DNA from 3 places in the Streptomyces sp. NPDC001070 genome. Region 1 is predicted to be linked to each of the others. Evidence: riboswitches for the same ligand, from Rfam matches in the RefSeq annotation. Region 1 holds a riboswitch; each other region holds the start of a gene.
The links. Region 1 has a riboswitch for cobalamin ahead of ACWDAS_RS29505 (cobalamin biosynthesis protein). Riboswitches for the same ligand answer to the same signal wherever they lie in the genome.
Positions count from the first base shown of each region.

Region 2: another riboswitch for cobalamin. It lies ahead of ACWDAS_RS08995 (prenyltransferase/squalene oxidase repeat-containing protein); the one in region 1 lies ahead of ACWDAS_RS29505 (cobalamin biosynthesis protein).
Region 3: another riboswitch for cobalamin. It lies ahead of ACWDAS_RS32025 (ribonucleoside-diphosphate reductase subunit alpha); the one in region 1 lies ahead of ACWDAS_RS29505 (cobalamin biosynthesis protein).

Region 1 covers NZ_JBSFLB010000027.1:77,240-81,443, reverse strand. The annotation lists gene ACWDAS_RS29520 (NAD(P)/FAD-dependent oxidoreductase) at 1-303, shown strand, start outside; gene ACWDAS_RS29515 (anion permease) at 629-1,846, shown strand; gene ACWDAS_RS29510 (hypothetical protein) at 1,884-2,123, shown strand; cobalamin riboswitch at 2,293-2,418, shown strand; gene ACWDAS_RS29505 (cobalamin biosynthesis protein) at 2,473-3,465, shown strand; gene ACWDAS_RS29500 (cobyric acid synthase) at 3,462-4,204, shown strand, end outside.
Region 2 covers NZ_JBSFLB010000005.1:295,215-299,418, reverse strand. The annotation lists gene ACWDAS_RS09005 (CbiQ family ECF transporter T component) at 1-70, opposite strand, end outside; gene ACWDAS_RS09000 (SCO2322 family protein) at 67-693, opposite strand; gene ACWDAS_RS08995 (prenyltransferase/squalene oxidase repeat-containing protein) at 690-1,886, opposite strand; cobalamin riboswitch at 1,914-2,037, opposite strand; gene ACWDAS_RS08990 (MBL fold metallo-hydrolase) at 2,100-3,104, opposite strand; gene ACWDAS_RS08985 (aldehyde dehydrogenase) at 3,218-4,204, shown strand, end outside.
Region 3 covers NZ_JBSFLB010000031.1:71,848-76,051, forward strand. The annotation lists gene ACWDAS_RS32020 (ribonucleotide-diphosphate reductase subunit beta) at 1-41, opposite strand, end outside; gene ACWDAS_RS32025 (ribonucleoside-diphosphate reductase subunit alpha) at 41-2,407, opposite strand; cobalamin riboswitch at 2,535-2,657, opposite strand; gene ACWDAS_RS32030 (helix-turn-helix domain-containing protein) at 2,943-3,914, shown strand; gene mctP (monocarboxylate uptake permease MctP) at 3,973-4,204, opposite strand, start outside.

The DNA.
Region 1 (4,204 bases):
TCGACCGGCCTCGGGTGGGCCGGCGGCTACGTCGGCAGTGGGGTCGCGACCGCGAACCTCGCGGCGCGGACGCTGCGGGACCTCGTGCAGCTGGACTCCGGGCAGGCGCACGGCACGGAGCTCACGGCCCTTCCGTGGGTGCACCACCGCGTGCGCCGCTGGGAACCCGAGCCCTTCCGGTGGATCGGCGTCCACGGGCTGTACGCGGCCTACCGCGCCGCCGACCGCCGCGAGCAGACGGGCCGCAGCGTGGAGACCGACCGCGTCGCCCGGATCGCGGACCGCATCTCGGGCCGCCACTAGGTGCACCCGGCCGGTATGTCCGGTGCCGGCGGGTGGATGGGGGCGGGTTCGTCTCGCGCCCTTCGGGCGCAAGGATGCGGGCTGCGGCTGGGGAGGCGGGGCTCGGGGCGGGGTGCGCCCCGGATCGCGTGACCAGGATCTCTTCGGCGGCACCGATGCGGTGCGGCAGAAGCTCGCAAAGGGCTGGATTACAGGGCGAAACACATCCCGGGTCACACCCTCCGCACGCACCGGCACCGCCGCGCCGCCCCTCGTTCACCTTCCGTTCATCCAGACTCCGTACGGTCGCCACCGCCACTGTCCGATCGAACGAATGCCTGGGTCAATGGAACACATCACGCTCCTGATCGGAATCGTGATCATTACCGCACTCGTGTTCGACTTCACGAACGGTTTCCACGACACCGCCAATGCGATGGCGACCACCATCTCCACTGGCGCACTCAAGCCCAAGACGGCGGTGGCCATGTCCGCCGCGCTCAACCTCGTCGGTGCCTTCCTCTCCGTCGAGGTGGCGAAGACGATCTCCGGCGGCATCCTCGACGAGAGCGCGGGCATCAGGCCCGAAGTGATCTTCGCGGGGCTCGTCGGCGCCATCGTCTGGAATCTGCTGACCTGGCTGGCGGGCCTGCCCTCCAGCTCCTCCCACGCACTGTTCGGCGGCCTCATCGGCGCCTCCGTCGCCTCGGCGGGCTTCGGCTCGATCAACGGTGACGCGGTCGTCATGAAGGTCCTGATCCCGGCCGTCTGCGCCCCGGTGGTCGCCGGTGTCGCCGCGATGCTGGCGACCCGCCTGACCTACCGCATCGGCCGCAACACCGACCCGGCCGCCACCGCCAAGGGCTACCGGGCCGGGCAGATCGCCTCGGCCGGTCTGGTCTCCCTCGCGCACGGCACCAACGACGCACAGAAGACCATGGGTGTCATCACCCTCGCCCTGATCGCGGGCAACGTCGTCGCCCCCGACTCCGACCCGCCGCTGTGGGTCATCGTGTCGGCGGGCATGGCCATCGCCCTCGGCACCTTCATCGGCGGCTGGCGGATCATCCGCACCATGGGCAAGGGCATCACCGACATCCAGCCGCCGCAGGGCTTCGCCGCCCAGACCGGCGCCGCCGCCGTCATCCTGGCCTCCTCGCACCTCGGCTTCTCGCTCTCCACCACGCAGGTCTGCTCCGGCTCCGTCATGGGCGCCGGCGTCGGCCGCAAGGGCGGCGTCGTCCGCTGGAGCACCGCGGGCCGCATGTTCGCCGCGTGGGGGCTCACCCTTCCGGCCGCGGGCCTGGTCGCGGCGGGTGCCGCGCTCCTGGCCGACCAGGGAGACCTGGGCGTCACCGCGGTCGCCGTCCTGGCACTCGCCGCCTGCACCGCGATCTGGATCGCCTCGCGCCGCAAGCCCGTCGACCACACCAACGTCAACGAGGCCCACGGCACAGCCGGGGAGCCGGGCGTCATCACCACGGCCATCGCCGCGGTGATCCCGCCGCCCGCCGGTCTCACCGCCGTCACCGTCGACGCCGACCCCGCCCAGGCCTCCGCCTGACGGCGGCGCCGCACCGGCACCGGAAGGAACCAGCATCATGCACATCGACTGGGCTGCCCTCGGCTCCGTCTTCGGCGTCAGCCTCGCCGTGACCGTCGGACTCGTCGGCCTGTTCACCCTCGGCATCGTGGGCCTGTCCAAGCAGGGCGCGGCCGCCGGCGAGGCGGGCACCGGCTCCGCCGGCGGCTCGACCGTCCTGGCCCGCACCGGCGCGTACGCGTGCTTCGCGCTCTGCGCGGCTGCCGTGGCGTACGGGATCTTCCTGATCGTCGCCTGACGCCGCGGTCCCGCACCGCGCCGCGTGGCGCGGCACCGTGTGAAGTTGACCTCAGCTCCCGGTCATCCGACCGTGAGCTGGGGTTTCTTCTTTTCCCGGGGTCGTCGCGGTGAGTTGACGGGCCGGAGCGGCGCGTGGTGGTATCGGAACCGCCAAACGGCGGCAGGAGAGGAAGTCCGGTGCGAATCCGGCGCGGTCCCGCCACTGTCACCGGGGAGCGGACCCCCGCCCATGGCCACGGCCCGAACAGGGGCTGGAAGGCCGGGGGTGCCGCCGATCCGGGAGCCAGGAGACTCTCGTCGCCGGTCACGTCGAACCAGGGCGCGGACCCTGAGTGAGGACTCCTGTGATGCGCGGCTCCGGCCGTTCACCCGACACCGGCGCCGCGGCGCCGTGCGCCTTCGCCGCCGGTGCCGCCCTCGGCTGGCTCGCCGACCTCACCCTCGCCGACCCGCGTCGCGGTCACCCGGTGGCGGCGTTCGGGAGCGCGGCCGCCGCACTCGAAAACGCGTTGTGGCGCGACCACCGCGGGCGGGGCGCCCTCCACACGGCGCTGTGCGCGGGCGGCGCGGTGGCGGCCGCGGCCGGTCTCACACGCGCGGTGCGCCGCTCCGCTCCCGGGTCCGCCGCGCTCACCGCGGTGGCGACCTGGGCCGTACTCGGCGGGACCTCCCTCGTACGGGAGGCGCGCGCCATCGGCGCCGCCCTGTCGGCCGGGGACACCGAGGGGGCGCGCGAGCGGCTGCCCCATCTGTGCGGCCGCGACCCGCAGGCGCTGGACGAGACCCAGTTGGCCCGCGCGGTGGTGGAGTCCGTCGCGGAGAACACCTCGGACGCCGTCGTGGGCGCGCTCGTGTGGGGCGCGCTGGGCGGCGTCCCCGGGCTGGTGGGCTTCCGGGCGGTGAACACCCTCGACGCGATGGTCGGCCACAAGTCGCCACGGCACCGTCGCTTCGGCTGGGCGGCGGCCCGGCTGGACGACGTGGCCGGATTCCCCGGTGCCCGGCTGACCGCCGCGCTCACGGTGCTGGCCGGGCCCGACCCCCGTGGCGCGTGGCGTGCGTGGCGCAGGGACGGGGGGCGCCACCCCAGCCCCAACGCCGGTCCGGTGGAGGCCTCGTTCGCGGGGGCGTTGGGCGTGCGCCTCGGGGGGACGCTTGCCTATGGCGGACGGGTGGAGCACCGGCCCGTGCTGGGGGCGGGGAACCGGGCGGTGCAGGTAGGGGACATCGAACGGGCGGCGCGGTTGTCGCGGCGGGTCGGCGCGCTGGCGCTGGCGGTCGCGGTGGGCGGGCGCCTGACGTGGGGCGCGGTCGCCCGGAGCCGGAGGAGGCGCGCATGAGCGGCGGGGGCCTGTTGGTCGCCGGAACCACGTCCGACGCGGGCAAGAGCGTCGTCACCGCGGGGATCTGCCGGTGGCTGGCGCGGCAGGGTGTGTCCGTGGCGCCGTTCAAGGCGCAGAACATGTCGCTGAACTCGTACGTGACCCGTGAGGGCGCCGAGATCGGCCGGGCCCAGGCGATGCAGGCCCAGGCCGCCCGGGTGGAGCCCTCGGCGCTGATGAACCCGGTGCTGCTGAAGCCCGGCGGGGACCGGACGAGCCAGGTCGTCCTCCTGGGCCGGCCCGTGGGCGAGATGAGCGCCCGCGGCTACCACAACGGGCGGCGTTCGAAGCTGCTGGAGACCGTCACCGGCTGCCTGGAGGAGCTGCGGAGCCGCCACGACGCGGTGATCTGCGAGGGCGCCGGCAGCCCCGCGGAGATCAACCTGCGGCAGGGCGACATCGTCAACATGGGCCTGGCGCGGGCCGCCCGGCTCCCGGTGGTCGTCGTCGGCGACATCGACCGGGGCGGGGTGTTCGCCTCGTTCTTCGGGACGACGGCGCTGCTGAGCCCGGAGGACCAGGCCCTGGTGTGCGGCTATCTGGTCAACAAGTTCCGCGGCGACGTGTCCCTGCTGGAGCCCGGTCTGGAGATGCTGCGCGGGCTGACCGGGCGCGGCTTCTTCGGGGTGCTGCCGTACCGGCACGGCCTCGGCATCGACGAGGAGGACGGGCTGCGGGTGTCGCTGCGCGGCACGGT
Region 2 (4,204 bases), on a different contig from region 1:
CCGTCCGCCGGCGGCGCGGGCCCCGGCCCGTGGCGCCGCGGGGCCACGGCAGAGGCGTCCCCGCGGTCATGGGCGCTCGTTCCGGCGGCGCCGGGCCTGCCAGACGGCGGCCGCGGCGACGGCGAGGACCGCGGCGGCGGCGCCGTACGTGCCGAGGGAGGGGCCGGAGGAGGGGGCCGGAGCGGCGGGCGCCGCGGCGTCGTCGGTGACCTGCTCGCCGCAACCCGTGGCGGGGTAGCCGGCGATGGCGCAGACGAGGCCCGCGGAGTTGTAGCGGAGCGGGGGAGCGGCGGCGGCGAGGGCGTCGGCGGAGGTGGCGCCGGACGGGACGCGGGCGCAGGCGGTGCGGGCGGGGGGCGCGCCGGCGGCGGTGCCGAAGTCGAGCAGGAGCGCGACGCGCTTGCTGCCCGCGCGGGCCGGGGTGCCGGCGCAGATCGCGGCGAAGCGGGCCGTTCCCCGGGGGCGGGCGGCCGAGCCGGCGTCGGGGCTGACCCCGAAGCGCCAGCCCTCGACGGTGCCGTCGGCGGGGCGGCTGAGGGCGGGGCCGGTCTGCGCGTACGTCCAGGCGCCGCCGGCCGTGTCGCGCTGCCAGAAGGACCAGTACCGGTAGGTGGCCGCGTGCGCGGGTGTCGCGACGAGGGCGGCCACCAGGGCCAGGAGGAGTGCCGCCGCCGCCAGGGGCGGCCGCTTCACAGCCGGTGCTTCCGGCCGGTGAGCAGGACGCCGATACCGATGCCGGCGACCAGGCCCGCGCCGACGATCCACCACACCGAACTGCCGCCCGAGGAGTCGGACTTCTGCTCCGCGACCGGGCCGAGGGCGCTGAGCCGGGTGATGTGGTCCCGCGTGGGGTTGCCGGTGGCGTACGCGGCGAGGGCGAGCTGGGCGAGGGCGGTGGGGTTGTCCTTGGCCCAGGCGCCGGAGTTGGCGGCGAGCCAGTTGTACGCGCCCTTGGCGGCGTCGAGGTGCCCCCCGGCGGCGAGGGCGATGACGGCGTCGGCGGTGGCGCCGAAGTCCGGGGTCTTGCTGTCGGAGCCCGGGGTGACGGCGTCGAGGTGGCTGCCGCCCGCGGTGAGCCGGCCGGCGAGCCAGGCGGCGCCGGCGTCGGAGGCGCTGCCGCCGCACTCGCCGCGCACCGCGACGTCGCGGTCGGGGGCCTCGACGACGAAGCCCGCGCCCTCGGCGCCGCGCACGGCGTCGGCGGTGGCCTTGGCGTTGGCCGCCAGGGCGCCGGACTTGGCGTCGGGCTGGTAGGCGAAGGCGCCGCCGTCCTTCTTGCCGCAGGCCAACTGGAGCGAGCGCAGCGCGTCGTAGGGCGACATGCCGTCGGTGGTGACGGACTTGACGTCGGTCCCGGCCGCCTTGAGGCCGCCGATGACGACGCCGGTGGAGTCGGCGTCGGAGGCGCCGCCCGGGTTGTAGGACCAGCCGCCGTCGCGGTTCTGCACCTTGGCGAGCCACTCGGCGCCGCGCTTGACCGCGAAGTCCTGACCGTGGACGGCGAGGGCCTGCAAGGCTATGCCGGTGGCGTTGGTGTCCTCGGCCTTCGGGTCGCAGGGCGCCGTCGGGTCGGGACGGTAGGAGGCGAAGCCGCCGTCCGCGCACTGCTGCTTGGCGAGCCACTCCACCGCGTCCCCTGCCGGGTCCGCGTCGGCCGCGTGGAGCGCCAGCAGCGCGTACGACTGGCGCCACACGCCGTCGTACGTCGGGTCGGCGTGGCCGTACAGCGCGGCGGGCGCCTTGGCGGGCGACGGCGACGGGGACGCGGCGATGAGGAGCGGGCTGAAGGCGGCCAGGGCGGCCGCGGCGGTGCGGCGCAGGTGCATCGGGTGGTGCCTTTCGGGTGAGCGGTTGCGCAGCCGGACGCGGGCGCGCGGTAACGGCACCGGGCTCCGGCTCCGTATACCTCGACGGAAGAGCCGCTCCCGTCCGCGCGGGTGCTCCGGCTGGGCCCTCCCCGGGCGGGGACGGCTCACGGTTGCGGGTCAGCGCCGGATTCGCACCGGCTTCCCCCACACGGACGTGATTGGACTTGGATGTGTCGAGCACACCTTAGCCGGGACCGGGCCCCGTGCAGCGCCCGGCCTGTGCGGTCTGGCTCACACCGCCGTGTACGCGACCGGATCCGATCCCGGTACGGGCTCCGCGTGCCCGAGTTTGACCAGGCGGCGCAGGTGCGCCTCGGCCTCGGCGACGGCGATGTTGCGGGAGGGGAAGGGGATCTGCTCCCAGGGACGGTTCCACTGCATGGCCTCGGCGAGCTGCCAGGGGGTGCGCGGCGCGGCGGAGACCAGGGCGCGCAGGGAGGCGAGGCGGGCGGTGTGGTGGTCCAGCAGTTCGCGCACGCGGGCGGCGGCGTCGGCGAAGGGGTACTTGTGGGCGGGCAGCACCTCGGCCGGGTCCAGCCGGGCGACGCGTTCCAGGGAGTCGAGGTAGTCGCCCAGGGGGTCGCTGACGGTGGCCTCGTCGGGGTCCTCGTACAGGCCGATGTGGGGGGAGATCTCGGGCAGCAGGTGGTCGCCGGAGAAGAGGCGGCGGCCGCTCTCCTCGAAGAGGCAGACGTGGCCCGGGGTGTGGCCCGGGGTCCAGATCGCGCGGATGGCGCGGCCGGGCAGCGGCACCCGCTCGCCGGGGACGATCTCGCGGTCGGGGAGGGCGGGCCGCAGTCCCGGTACGGGTCCGGCGCGGCGCTCGGCGCGGACGGCCCGCAGCGGGGCGAGGTGCTCCTCGGGGGCGCCGGCGGCGGCGAGTTTGGCGGCGAGGTAGTCCAGCCACAGCCCCGGCTCCGCGCCGCGGGCCCGGCGGACGATCGCGGTGTCGGCGGCGTGCATGGCGATCCAGGCCCCGGAGGCCTCGCGGACCTGGCCGGACAGGCCGTGGTGGTCGGGGTGGTGGTGGGTGATGAGCACGCCGTGGACGTCGGCGACGGAGGTGCCGAGGGCGGTGAGCCCGTGGGCGAGGGCGTCGTAGGAGGCGGGGTCGTCCCAGCCGGTGTCGATCAGGACGGGGCCGCGGTCGGTGTCGACGACGTAGACCAGCGTGTGGCCCAGGGGGTTGTCGGGGATCGGGACCGGGATGCTCCAGATGCCGTCGCCGTGCTCCATGAGGTCCCCTCTCCGCAGCGTCGCATGCATTGCCCACCATAACTAGAACTGGTATCAGTTCTGAAGCAGAGTCACTTTCTGACGAGGCATCAGCCAGAGGCGGGACGGGACAGATGGACGGGAACGCGATCGTCGAACACGGACAGCTCTTCATCGGCGGGGAGTTGGTGGACCCGCTCGGCACCGCCACCATCGAGGTCGTCTCGCCCCACACCGAGCGGATCTTCGCCCGGGTGCCGCATGCCTCCCGCGAGGACGTCGACCGGGCGGTCGCCACCGCCCGCACGGCCTTCGACGAGGGACCGTGGCCGCGCATGACGCTCGACGAGCGGATCGCCGTCGTCACCCGGATCAAGGACGCGATCGCGGTACGCCACGAGGAGATCGCCCGCGTCATCAGCTCCCAGAACGGCTCGCCCTACTCCTGGAGCGTGCTGGCCCAGGCGCTCGGCGCGATGATGGTGTGGGACGCCGCGATCACCGTGGCGCGCGGCTTCACCTGGGAGGAACGGCGCGCCGGGGTGCTCGGCCCGATCATCGTGCGCCGCGAGCCGGCCGGCGTCGTCGCGGCCGTCGTGCCGTGGAACGTCCCCCAGTTCACCGCCGCCGCCAAGCTCGCCCCGGCACTGCTCGCCGGGTGCGCCGTGATCCTCAAGCCGTCGCCGGAGTCGCCGCTCGACGCGTACGTGCTCGGCGAGATCGCGGCCGAGGCGGGGCTGCCCGAGGGCGTGCTGTCGATCCTGCCCGCCGACCGCGAGGTCAGCGAGTACCTGGTCGGCCACCCCGGCGTCGACAAGGTCTCCTTCACCGGCTCGGTCACGGCGGGCAAGCGCGTCATGGAGGTCGCCTCCCGCAACCTCACCCGCGTCACGCTGGAGCTCGGCGGCAAGTCCGCGGCGCTGATCCTGGCCGACGCCGACCTGGACACCGCGGTGCCCGGCATCGTTCAGGCGGCCTGGATGAACAACGGCCAGGCCTGCGTCGCCCAGACCCGCATCCTCGCCCCGCGCTCCCGCTACGACGAGGCCGCCGAGCGCCTGGCGGCCGCCGCCTCCGCCCTCGTCGTCGGCGACCCCCTCGACCCCGCCACCCAGGTCGGC
Region 3 (4,204 bases), on a different contig from region 1:
AGTTCGAAGCCCGGGTCGAGCAGGTTCTTGGTGGAGCTCATCACTGGCAGGCCTCGCAGGACTCGGGGTTCTCAAGGGAGCAGGCGATCGCGTCGGCGTCGGGCGTCACCTGGACCGGGACGGGGGCGGCCGCGCGGGCGGACTGCGCGATGCGCGTGGCGGGGCGGGAGCGCAGGTAGTACGTCGTCTTCAGGCCCTGCTTCCAGGCGTAGGCGTACATCGAGCTTAGTTTGCCGATGGTGGGCGCGGCCATGAAGAGGTTGAGCGACTGGCTCTGGTCGAGGTACGGGGTGCGGGCCGCGGCCATGTCGATCAGGGCGCGCTGCGGGATCTCCCACGCGGTGCGGTACAGCTCGCGCACCTCGGCGGGGATCCAGTTGAAGCCCTCGACCGAGCCGTTGGACTCGCGCAGCGCGTCGCGGGTCTGCGCGTCCCAGACGCCGAGCTTCTTCAGGTCGGCCACGAGGTAGGAGTTGACCTGGAGGAACTCACCGCTGAGCGTCTCGCGCTTGAAGAGGTTGGAGACCTGCGGCTCGATGCACTCGTACACGCCCGCGATCGAGGCGATCGTCGCGGTCGGCGCGATGGCCAGCAGCAGCGAGTTGCGCATGCCGGTGGCGGCGACGCGGGCGCGCAGCGCCTCCCAGCGCTCGGGCCAGTTCGCCTCGGTCGCGAAGTGGTCCGGGTGCAGGACGCCGCGGGCTGCGCGGGTCTGCGACCAGGCCGGGTGCGGGCCGTGGCGCTCGGCGAGGTCGCAGGAGGCCTCGTACGCGGCGAGCATGATGCGCTCGGCGATCTTCGTGGAGAGCGCCTTGGCCTCGGCGGAGTCGAAGGGCAGCCGCAGCTTGAAGAAGACGTCCTGCAGGCCCATCGCGCCCAGGCCCACCGGGCGCCAGCGCTCGTTGGAGGAGGCGGCCTGGGAGGTCGGGTAGAAGTTGATGTCCACGACGCGGTCGAGGAAGGCGACGGCGGTGCGGACGGTGGCGTCCAGCCGCTCCCAGTCGAGGGAGCCGTCCTCGCCGACGAAGGCGCCGAGGTTGACCGAGCCGAGGTTGCAGACGGCGGTCTCGCCGTCGTTCGTGACCTCCAGGATCTCCGTGCAGAGGTTGGAGGAGTGGATGACGCGGCCGGGCTCGGCGGTCTGGTTGGCGGTGCGGTTGGATGCGTCCTTGAAGGTCATCCAGCCGTTGCCGGTCTGAGCGAGGGTGCGCATCATACGGCCGTACAGCTCGCGCGCCGGGATGGTCTTGCGGGCGAGCCCCGCCGCCTCGGCCTCGCGGTAGGCGGCGTCGAACTCCTCGCCCCACAGGTCGACCAGTTCGGGCACGTCGGCGGGGGAGAACAGCGACCACGGGCCGTCCGCGTCGACGCGGCGCATGAACTCGTCCGGGATCCAGTGCGCCAGGTTGAGGTTGTGGGTGCGGCGCGCCTCCTCACCGGTGTTGTCGCGCAGTTCCAGGAACTCCTCGATGTCCGCGTGCCAGGTCTCCAGGTAGACGCAGGCCGCGCCCTTGCGGCGGCCGCCCTGGTTGACGGCGGCGACGGAGGCGTCCAGGGTGCGCAGGAACGGGACGATGCCGTTGGAGTGGCCGTTGGTGCCGCGGATCAGCGAACCGCGGGATCGGATGCGGGAGTACGACAGGCCGATGCCGCCGGCGTGCTTCGACAGCCGGGCCACCTGGTGGTAGCGGTCGTAGATGGAGTCCAGCTCGTCCAGCGGGGAGTCCAGCAGGTAGCAGGAGGACATCTGCGGGTGCCGGGTGCCGGAGTTGAAGAGCGTGGGGGAGCTGGGCAGGTAGTCCAGCCGGCTCATCAGGCCGTACAGCGCCGCGACCTCGTCCACCGAGCGCACGGTGTGGTCCTCGGCCAGGCCGCAGGCCACGCGCAGCATGAAGTGCTGCGGGGTCTCGACGACCTGACGGGAGATCGGGTGGCGCAGCAGGTAGCGGCTGTGCAGGGTGCGCAGGCCGAAGTAGCCGAAGCGGTCGTCGGCCCCGTCGGCGAGCGCGCCGTCCACGAGAGAGTCGAGGCGCTCGGCGTGCGCGGCCACGAACGCGGCGGTGCCGTCGGCGATCAGGCCCTCGCGGTGGCCGACCGCGATCGACGCGGAGAAGGAGACCGCGCCCTCGCCGGCCGCCTCCTCCGCGATGGCGGCGCTCAGCAGCCGGGCGGCGAGCCGCGAGTACTGCGGGTCCTCCGCGATCAGCCCGGCGGCGGCCTCGGTGGCCAGCGCCCGCAGTTCGGCCTCGTCCGCCGCGGCGCTGCGGCCGCGCAGGGCGGCGGCGGCGACCCGGCCGGGGTCGGTGTCGGGGAGGTCCGCGGTCAGTTCCGTCAGGATGCTCAGCAGACCGGTTCCCGGTGAGACGGGGTCCGATGCGGTGGCGGGTGCGGCGGGCGCGATGGTCACGTGTGCTCTCTCCCTCGTACGGCGGCGACGCGCGGGGGAGCGACGGGGCGCACGCAGGGCAGGGCATGCCGCGGCGCGTCCGCCGGCCCAACCCGCGAGGCCCGGACACTTCACCGTCCGGACGGCGCGCCGGACGGTGCCGTCGGCAGGTACTCGGACTCGCGGGCATGCCTCAAGGCGCCCGCACACCGTTGCGGGGCAGTCCCGGATTCCCACCGGCTTCCCCTGCGGCGACAGCGGAGTTGAGCATACATCTAGTGGCGCCCGCCCGTGACGCCACCAGATGTTGTGCCGATGCGGTTACAGAGCGCCGGACTCAGACGTGCCAGTCGTGGCCGTCGCGGGAGTCGTGGACATGGCCGGTCAGGGCGGCGAGCGCCAGGGCCAGGAAGAAGACCAGTGCGGTGACGGTGGCGAGGACGGTTTCCATGCCTTCGACTGTGCTCCTCGCGCGGCCCCACCGGGAGTGGCAGGACTGTCGCACTCCCTCGAAATCCTGCCACCGCCCCGGCTGGGGTTCTGCCATGCTGGACGCATGCTGCAGAACGTCGCCGCGGTGCTGCTCGACGGTGTCCACCCCTTCGAACTTGGCGTGGTCTGCGAGGTGTTCGGACTCGACAGGTCGGACGACGGCCTGCCGGTGTACGACTTCGCCGTGGCGTCCGCGGAGGGCCCCGCGCTGACGTCGGCCGCGGGGTTCACCATCGGCACGACGCACGGGCTGGAACGGCTGGAGGAGGCCGACCTGGTCGCGGTGCCCGCCGGCGACTCCTATGTGCACCGGGAGTATCCGCCGGAGCTGCTGCGGGCGCTCAACCGAGCGGTCGACCGCGGGGCGCGGGTGCTCAGCGTGTGTTCGGGCGTCTTCGTGCTGGCCGCGGCGGGCCTGCTGGACGGCCGCCGCTGCGCGGTCCACTGGCGGCACGCGGAGGAGCTGGCGCGGCGCTATCCGCTCGCCCGGGTGGAGCCCGACGTGCTGTACGTGGACGAGGACCCGGTGATCACCTCGGCCGGCACCGCCGCCGGGATCGACGCGTGTCTGCACCTGGTCCGCAAGGAACAGGGCAGCGACGTGGCCAACGCCATCGCCCGGCGCATGGTGGTGCCCCCGCACCGCGAGGGCGGCCAGGCGCAGTACATCGACCGCCCGCTGCCGCCCGCGCGGTGCGACACCGTGGGCGACGTCCTGGCGTGGATGGAACGCCACCTGGACCGCGAGGTGACCGTCGACGAGCTGGCCGCCCGGGCGCACATGTCGCCGCGCACCTTCGCGCGCCGCTTCCAGCAGGAGACCGGCACGACGCCGTACCGCTGGCTGCTCGGCCAGCGCGTGCTGCTGGCCCGGGAGTTGCTGGAGGGCACCGACGAGACGGTGGACGCGGTCGCCGCCCGCGCCGGTTTCGGCAACGCGGCGACGCTGCGCCACCACTTCGCCCGCTGGGTGGGCACCACCCCGCAGGCGTACCGCCGCACCTTCCGCCGCCCCGAGCAGGCCCGTACGGCATGACGACGGGCCGCCGCCCCGTCCCAGGGCGGCGGCCCGCGATCCGTGGCCGGTGCGGTGGTCAGTGACCGGCGACCACCGGCAGGTCCTTCTGCACGCCCGGGTCGCCGGCGTCGGCCGTGAAGTCGCCCTCGGCCGTCTCATCGACGCCCTCGGGGGCCTTGACGGCCTTGAGGACGAAGGTGAGGACGACGGAGACGACCACGTTGAGCACGAAGGCGGTCAGGCCGATGTAGCCGATCTGCCCGATGACCGGGATGGTGTCGGAGGAGCCGCCGAAGTGCTTCTGGGTC